Regions from separate parts of the Hydrogenophaga sedimenti genome, predicted to be linked through region 1. Evidence: riboswitches for the same ligand, from Rfam matches in the RefSeq annotation. Region 1 holds a riboswitch; the other holds the start of a gene.
The links. Region 1 has a riboswitch for thiamine pyrophosphate ahead of thiC (phosphomethylpyrimidine synthase ThiC). Riboswitches for the same ligand answer to the same signal wherever they lie in the genome.
Positions count from the first base shown of each region.

Region 2: it holds a riboswitch for thiamine pyrophosphate, as region 1 does, so the genes downstream of both, ACS5NL_RS03360 (thiamine ABC transporter substrate-binding protein) here and thiC (phosphomethylpyrimidine synthase ThiC) in region 1, are expected to answer to the same signal.

Region 1 covers NZ_JBPZHA010000004.1:330,750-334,955, reverse strand. The annotation lists gene ACS5NL_RS08860 (FAD-dependent oxidoreductase) at 1-31, opposite strand, end outside; gene thiC (phosphomethylpyrimidine synthase ThiC) at 35-1,927, opposite strand; TPP riboswitch at 2,028-2,142, opposite strand; gene ACS5NL_RS08850 (DUF6920 family protein) at 2,240-3,100, shown strand; gene ACS5NL_RS08845 (cation-translocating P-type ATPase) at 3,082-4,206, opposite strand, start outside.
Region 2 covers NZ_JBPZHA010000002.1:148,229-152,434, forward strand. The annotation lists gene ACS5NL_RS03345 (DHA2 family efflux MFS transporter permease subunit) at 1-377, shown strand, start outside; gene ACS5NL_RS03350 (hypothetical protein) at 547-717, shown strand; gene ACS5NL_RS03355 (class I SAM-dependent methyltransferase) at 800-1,465, opposite strand; TPP riboswitch at 1,639-1,739, shown strand; gene ACS5NL_RS03360 (thiamine ABC transporter substrate-binding protein) at 1,801-2,841, shown strand; gene ACS5NL_RS03365 (ABC transporter permease) at 2,855-4,206, shown strand, end outside.

The sequences.
Region 1 (4,206 bases):
CGCCGGCCCCGGCGATGCCAATGCGGGCCATGGCTCAGGCCTTGGTGGCGATGGACGAGACGGGCACGTAGAACTCGCCGCCCACGGCCTTGAACTCTGCGCTCTTCTGCGCCATGCCATCGCTGAGCGCCTGCTCTTCGCTCAGGCCCTTGGCGGCGGCGTAGTCGCGCACATCCTGCGTGATCTTCATGGAGCAGAACTTCGGGCCGCACATGCTGCAGAAATGCGCTTCCTTGCTGGAGTCCTTGGGCAGGGTCTCGTCGTGGTAAGCCTCGGCGGTCTGCGGGTCCAGGCCGAGCGCGAACTGGTCGCGCCAGCGGAACTCGAAACGCGCCTTGCTCATCGCGTCGTCGCGCGCGCGTTGTCCCGGATGGCCCTTGGCCACGTCGGCCGCGTGCGCCGCGATCTTGTAGGCAATGATCCCCTGCTTCACGTCGTCGCGGTCCGGCAGGCCCAGGTGTTCCTTGGGCGTCACGTAGCAGAGCATGGCCGTGCCCATCCAGCCGATCATGGCGGCGCCGATGGCGCTGGCGATGTGGTCGTAGCCCGGCGCGATGTCGATGGTCAGCGGGCCGAGCGTGTAGAACGGCGCTTCGTGGCAGTGCTTGATCTGCTCGTCCATGTTGGCCTGGATCATGTGCATGGGCACGTGGCCGGGGCCTTCGATCATGGTCTGCACGTCGTGCTTCCAGGCGATCTGGGTCAGCTCGCCCAGGGTGCGCAGCTCGGCGAACTGCGCCTCGTCGTTGGCGTCGGCGCCCGAGCCGGGGCGCAGGCCGTCGCCCAGCGAGAAGGTCACGTCATACGCCTTTATGATTTCGCAGATCTCGTCGAAGTGCGTGTACAGGAAGTTTTCCTTGTGGTGCGTGATGCACCACTTGGCCAGGATGGACCCGCCGCGCGAGACGATGCCGGTGCGGCGCTGCGTCGTGAGGTGGATGAAGGGCAGGCGCACGCCGGCGTGGATGGTGAAGTAGTCGATGCCCTGCTCGGCCTGCTCGATCAGCGTGTCGCGGAAGATTTCCCAGGTGAGGTCTTCGGCCACGCCACCCACCTTCTCCAGCGCCTGGTAGATCGGCACCGTACCGATGGGCACGGGCGAGTTGCGCACGATCCAGTCGCGCGTGGTGTGGATGTTCTTGCCGGTCGAGAGGTCCATCACCGTGTCGCCGCCCCAGCGGATAGCCCACACCAGCTTTTCCACTTCCTCTTCGATCGACGAGGTCACGACGGAGTTGCCGATGTTGGCGTTGATCTTCACCAGGAAGTTGCGGCCGATGATCATCGGCTCCACCTCGGGGTGGTTGATGTTGGCCGGGATCACGGCGCGGCCACGCGCCACCTCGTCGCGCACGAACTCGGGCGTGATCACGTCGGGAATGCGGGCGCCCATGGGGTTGCCCTTGAGACGCGCCTCGCGCTCGGCGCTGCCGAGGTATTCCTTCATCCACTCGCGCTTGCCGTTCTCGCGGATGGCGATGTATTCCATCTCGGGGGTGACGATGCCTTTTCGTGCGTAGTGCATCTGCGTCACGTTGGCGCCCGCCTTGGCGCGCAGGGGCTGGCGCTGCAGGCCGGCGGCTTCGGCGCGCAGGGCTTCGATGCGCGCATCGGCCTCATCACCGTGTTTGCCGCCGTCGTCCAGCGCCACCCGGTGGCGGCCCTCGTAGGCCTCGGTGTCGCCGCGCGCGGCCACCCACTGGCTGCGCACCGGCGACAGGCCCTGGCGGATGTCGATGCGGGCCTGCGGGTCGGTGTAGGGCCCCGAGGTGTCGTAGACCGTGACCTGTTCGCCGTTGGTCAGCGCGATCTCGCGCATCGGCACCTGCACGCCGGGCAGCGCGCCAGGCACGTGGACCTTGCGCGACTGGGGAAACGGCTCTCGGGTGAGCGTGAGCAGCTGCTGGAGCTTGTCGGGGGCGTTCATGGGGCGGTCTCCTGTTTGAAAAAGCTGTTGCGAAACGAACAGCTCCGGAGGACCGCCCGGAGGGACCTCGGGCGTGGGCGGCTTCGCCCCATGCACGGGTCCTTCAAGGCAACGCTCTTCTTTCGCCGGTACTAGCCGGATCAAGTTCGCGGGTTCGGTTCTTCAACCATCTCAGCGCCAGACCTTGTAAGGCCGGTGCACCCCGGAGCAGGCGCGCAGTGTAGCGCGGAAATTCTTGAGCCATCTCAATGTCCCTTCGGAAAGGGCCCGCCGGCGCGCCGACCGCGGGCGGTGCTGTGTACGCTGGGCGGCATGCACTGGTTCACCGGAATTCTTCTGTTCGGGGTGGCGATGGCCCTTGCCGTGTCGGGGCTGGGCGTGCTCGGCGCCCGGCGCTGGGCCGGGGCCACGCGCGCCATCCATGCGCGGCTGGACGCACAGCGCCGGGCGACCGGACCGCTCCGCTACGACCCGCGCGAAATCGACCACCTGCCGGCGCCCGTGCAGCGGTACTTCCGCGCCGTGCTCACCCCCGGGCAGCCCCTGGTCACCGCGGTCACCCTGTCACACACGGGCCAGTTCAACATGTCGTCCACCGACGAGCAGTGGAAGCCGTTCACCTCGCGCCAGCGGGTGGTCGTGCAGCGGCCCGGCTTTCTGTGGGACGCCCGCATCGCCATGCTGCCCGGCCTGCCGGTGCGCGTGCACGACAGCTATGCCGGTGGCCAGGGGCTGCTGCGGGCGGCCGTGCTGGGCCTGTTCCGTGTCGCCGATCTGCAGGGCGACGGCGAGCTGGCGCGCGGCGAGCTGATGCGCTTCCTCGCCGAGGCCGCCTGGTACCCCACGGCCCTGTTGCCCAGCCAGGGCGTGCAATGGACCGCGGTGGACGGGGACAGTGCCAACGCCACCCTCACGGACGGCGCACTCTCGCTCACGCTGCTGTTCCAGTTCGACGGGGAGGGCATGGTGCGCTCGGTGTTCGCCCAGGCGCGTGGCCGCATGGTGGGCCGGCAGATCGACATGGCGCCCTGGGAGGGCTCCTGGTCTGACCACCGGCGCGTCGATGGCATGACCGTGCCCTTCGCCGGCGAGGTCGCCTGGCTGCTGCCCGAAGGCCGCAAGACCTACTGGCGCGGCACCGTCACCGCGCTCGGCTATGAGTGGTCGGCCTGAACCGCCCGCGCGGGACGGCCCTGGCGCCGCTGCAATCCCTTGATGGCTTCGAACCAGACCACGCTCAGCACCCCCAGCCCGCAGGCCGCGGCCAGTTCGTGCGCCGGCAGCGGTGCAAAACGCAGCAACCCGACGACCCAGGGGATGTAGAGGGCCGCCAGCAGCATGGCCAGCGCCATGCCCACGACCCCCCAGAGCATGGCGTTGGGCGCGCGCAGCGTGACCCAGACCGGGGCGGTCGCCGAGCGGTTGGAAAAGATCAGCGACAGGTTGCCCACCACCAGCGTGGCAAAGGCAAAGGCGCGGGCCTCTTCTTCGGGCAGGCGGGGTGCGGCCCAGGCGAAGGCACCCAGCACGACCGCCAGCACGCCCAGTCCCTGCAGCAGCGCGAACCACAGGCTCAGGCCGCCGAACAGCGGCGCGCGGGCGTCGCGGGGCGGTCGCTGCATCACGTCACGGTCGGCGGGCTCGTTTTCAAAGGCGATCGAACAGGCGGGATCGATGATGAGTTCGAGAAAGGCGATGTGCATCGGGAACAGCAGCGAGGGCCAGCCGAACAGCACCGGCAGCAGGGCCATGCCGGCGATCGGCACATGCACCGCGAGCACGTAGGACATGGCCTTGCGCAGGTTGTCGAAGATGCGCCGCCCCAGCCGCATGGCGCGCACGATGGCGGCGAAGTCGTCGTCCACCAGCACCAGCGAGGCCGATTCGCGCGCCACGTCGGTGCCGCGCTGGCCCATCGCCACACCCACGTGCGCGGCCCGCAGCGCGGGGGCGTCATTCACGCCGTCGCCGGTCATGGCGACGATCTCGCCACGCGCCTTCAGGGCCTGCACGATGCGCAGCTTCTGCTCGGGCGCGATGCGGGCGCAGACGCTCACGCGGGCCATGCGCTCGCTCAGCGCGGTGTCGTCGAGCGTGGCCATCTCGTCGCCCGACAGCACCTCGGCCCCGGAGCCCGCCAGCCCGGCCTGCTGCGCAATCGCCAGGGCGGTCGCCGGGTAGTCGCCGGTGATCATCACCACGCGGATGCCCGCGGCGCGGCACTCGGCGATGGCGGCCGGCACCTGCGGCCGCACCGGGTCGGCCAGCCCCAGCAGGCC
Region 2 (4,206 bases), on a different contig from region 1:
CGGGCCTGCCGCCGGAGCAGATGCCGTCGGCCGCCGGCCTGTCGAACTTCGTGCGCATCACGGCCGGCGCGGTGGGCACCTCGCTGTTCACCACCCTGTGGGAGAGCCGTGCGGCGATGCACCACGCGCACCTGGTCGAGGCCATCCACCCGGGCAGCCCGACCGCCATGGCGACGATCAGCCAGCTCATGGCGGGCGGCATGACGCGCGAGCAGGCACTCGCCAACATCGACCGGCTGGTGAACCAGCAGGCCTTCACGCTGGCGGTGACCGACCTGTTCTACCTGTCGTCGGCCTTGTTCTTCGTGCTGGTGCTGGTGATCTGGACCTCGCGGCCGGTGCGCGGGGCCGGTGGCGGCGGGGGCGGAGCCCACTGAAACGTGGACCCCCACGCTCCGCCGCTGCGCGGGTCGCTGCCCCCCGAGGGGGCGCGATTCGGCTTGGGGCGGCCCGGCATCGAATCCTCGCGCTGTCACCCCGTGCGAGCGGCCGGTTCTTCCTGTGGTCCAATAGGGGGTTTTCAACCAATCTCCCCCTGGAACCGACATGGGCAACAAACTCGTCACCGAAGCCGATCGCCGTGCAACCCCCCGTCCCACCGCCGCCAATGGCGTCGTGCTGCCGACCCCCGGTCGTGGTCAGCGCGTGAGCCTGGAGCGTGGTGTCGCCACCCGCACCAAGAAGAACCCCGGCAAGCGTTCGAAGAAGGGCGGCTGATCGCCGCGGGCCGGCCCACCGCCGGTCCTGAAAGATCCCTGCAAAGGCCCCGTTCCGGGGCCTTTTGCTTTGGGGGGCTGGCTCAGTGGCGGCGCAGGTGCAGGAAGCGGCCCTTGAAGGCGTCACCGTTTTCCAGCAGCCGCTCGGCCGATGCCATCGTCAGCCCGAAACCCAGCAGCGCCATCTCGCGCCCGAAGGCGCTGCGGTTGCCGCGGTCCGGGTCGACGATCAGCACCTCGGCCCCCAGCGCGGCGTGCTGGTCGATGAAGCGCGCGAGCTGGGCCGGCTGCTGGCGTTCGTAGAGTACGTCGCTGCCGATGATCAGGTCGAAGCGCCCCAGGCCGCTGGCGCCGTCGGCGTCGTCGACCGACCAGTTGCCGGCGTGCACTGGCAGCGGGCTCAGGCCGTTGGCCTGCAGGTTCTGCTGCAGAAAGTCGGCGGTCAGCGGGTGCCAGTCGCTGACCGTGATGTCGCCGCCGCGCCGGTGGATCACCAGGCTCGCCAGCGCCAGCCCGGCGCCGATCTCCAGGATGCGCTTGCCGGCGATGTCGTGGCTGTCCATCGCCAGCGCGAGCACGCGCGCCGACGGCCAGACCTGGCCGAACAGCGGCCAGCCCGAGGCGCCCATGCCGGTGTCTTCGGCCTCACCCTGCGGGTCGGCGTATTGCTGGTTGTCCAGAAGGGATCGGATGGCGTAGTCCCGGCCACCAATGGTGACGGTCTGGTGCCTGACCTGGTAACCGGGCATGGGCGAGGGCTCTCATGGTGAGCGTGGTGCAAATGGTTCTGATCGAACGGGCACACATCGCCACCGGGCGGACCGGGCAGGGCACATGCAGGGTCGAGGAGTTCCTCGGAGTCACCCGTGGGGTGACCCGACGACCATAACACGCGCCCTGACAGGGCGCGCTCTACAATTCAGCCCTTCACCGGGGGTGCCGGTCCCGCAAGGGCCGGCTGAGAAATACCCCTCTCACCTGATCTGGGTTGTGCCAGCGTAGGGAGCGTGACAAGCCGGTCCGCCGTTTGCCGTGGCCCGTCCTTCTCAGCCCCGAAGCGGGCGTTCTGACAAGGCGGCTTCACATGCAACGGCGTTTTTTTCTTTCGGCGCTTTTCTCCTTCTCTTCCCTGTCGGTCGCGGGCCTGGCCCAGGCGCAGTCGCCCATGCCGCTGCGGGTGCTGACCCACGCCTCGTTCGACCTGCCCAAGGACCTGCTGGCGCAGTTCGAGAAAGAAGCGGCGGTCACGCTGCAGATCGTCAAGGCCGGCGACGCGGGCGAGATGGTCAACAAGCTGATCCTCACCAAGTCCGCCCCCATCGCCGATGTGGCCTTCGGCATCGACAACACCCTGTTGCCGCGCGCGCTGTCGGCCGGCCTGGTCGACCCCTACACCGGCCCGGCCGCGCAGCGCAAGGCCGAGGTCGCGATGTCGGGCGGCGTGGTGCCGGTGGACTTCGGCTACGTCAACCTCAACATCGACAAGGCCTGGTTCGCCAAGGCGGGCCTGGCCCTGCCGGCTTCGCTGGACGATCTCGCCAAGCCGGCCTACGCCAAGCTGCTGGTGGTCGAAAACCCCGCGACCTCCAGCCCCGGCCAGGCCTTCCTGTTCGCCACCATCGCCGGCCTGGGCGAAGAGGGTGCGTTCACCTGGTGGGCCAAGGCCCGCGCGGGCGGCGTCAAGGTGGTCAAGGGCTGGAGCGAGGCCTACTACACCGAGTTCACCCGCAACGGCGGCACCCGCCCCATCGTGGTGAGCTACGCCAGCAGCCCGGCGGCCGAGGTGTTCTACAGCAAGGAAAAGATCACCGAGTCGCCGACCGCCAACCTGTTCCTCAAGGGCGGCGTGTTCCGCCAGGTCGAGGGCGTGGCCCTGGTCAAGGGCGGAAACCCCGCGGCGCGCGAGGCCGCCGGCCGCTTCATCGAATTCCTGCGCTCGGCGCCGGTGCAGCAGGCGCTGCAGACCTCGATGTGGATGTTCCCGGTCGAGGCCGGCGCGACGCGCGTCGACGTGATGAAGGCCCACGCCACCGAGCCGGCGAAGTTCGACAACCCGACGGCCGGGCGCATGGACGCGAATGCCAAGGCTTGGCAGCAGCGCTGGACGCAGACGGTCCTGAAGTGACCCCTGAATTCGGATGACCCCCCTGCGCCGCTTTGCGGCTTCTCCCCTGAAGGGGGGGCGCACCTGGTGGCCCGGCGAAGCCGGTTCCACGGGTGCCCTGGCCAAGGCCCTTCCGGCTCTGCCGCTCCTGTTTCTGTTGGTGATGCTGGTGGCGCCGGTGCTGCGGCTGCTGGCCGAGGGGCTGACGTCCGACGCCGAGGTGCGCTGGCTGGCGGTGTGGACCGATCCCTATCTGCGCTGGCGGGTGCTGTGGTCGCTGGCGCAGGCGGCGATCACCTGCGTGCTGGCGCTGCTGCTGGGGGTGCCCTGCGCCTGGGTGCTGGCGCGGCGCGTGTTTCCGGGCCGGACGCTGGCGTTGCGCCTGCTGATGCTGCCCTTCGTGGTGCCGACGCTGGTCGCGGCCATGGGTGTGCTGGCGCTCTGGGGGCCGCGTGGCCTGTTCGGGGCGCCGCTGGCGGCGGCGGGCATCGACCTGAGCGAGACGCCCTGGCTGCTGCTCTACGGCAACCTGTTCTTCAACCTCTGCCTCGTGGTGCGCGCGGGTGTCGACGCGCTGGGGCAGGTGAGCGCGCAGCGGCTCGCGGCAGCGCGCACGCTGGGCGCCACGCCCTGGCGCGCCTTCTGGCGCATCGAATGGCCGGCGATCGCGCCCTGGCTGGCGTCGGCGCTGTGCCTCGTGTTTCTCTACTGCTTCGCGGGCTTCGGCCTGGCCCTGATCCTGGGTGGGCAGCGCTACGCGACCGCCGAGGTCGAGATCTACACGCTCGTTGCCCACGAACTGGAACTGGGTCAGGCGGGTGTGCTCGCGGTCTGGACCATGGCGCTGACCGGTGCGGTGGCGCTGGCCTACGCCGGGCTGGAGCAGCGGCTGGCCACGCCCGCGCGCGTGACGCCGGTGCTGCCTCGCCCGCCGCAAGGTGCCGCGCAGTGGCTGGGCGTGGCCGGAGCGATGGCCTTGCTGGCGCTGGTGTGCGCGGCGCCGCTGGTGGCCATCGTGTGGCGCGCGGCCGTGTCGCTGTTGACCGGGCAGGGCTGGTCGGTGCTGCTGGAGGCCGACACGTTGGCCGCGCTGGGCAATACGCTGCGTTTCTCTCTGATGGCGTTGTTGCTGGCGACGGCGCTGGGTCTGGCGCATGCGCTGTCGGTGTCGGCGCGTGGGCATCTGTCGCTGGCCTGGCGGGCGGCGGCGTTTCTGCCTTTCGTGGTGTCGCCAGTCAGCGTGGCCTTTGGTCTGCTGCTGCGCTACCCGGGCTGGAGCGCGAGCCTGGCCATGCTGCTGGGTGCCTACGCGCTGCTGGCCTGGCCCTTCGTGTCCAAGTCGCTCACTGCCGCGCTCGACAGCCTGCCCGCGCACTACGCGCAGGC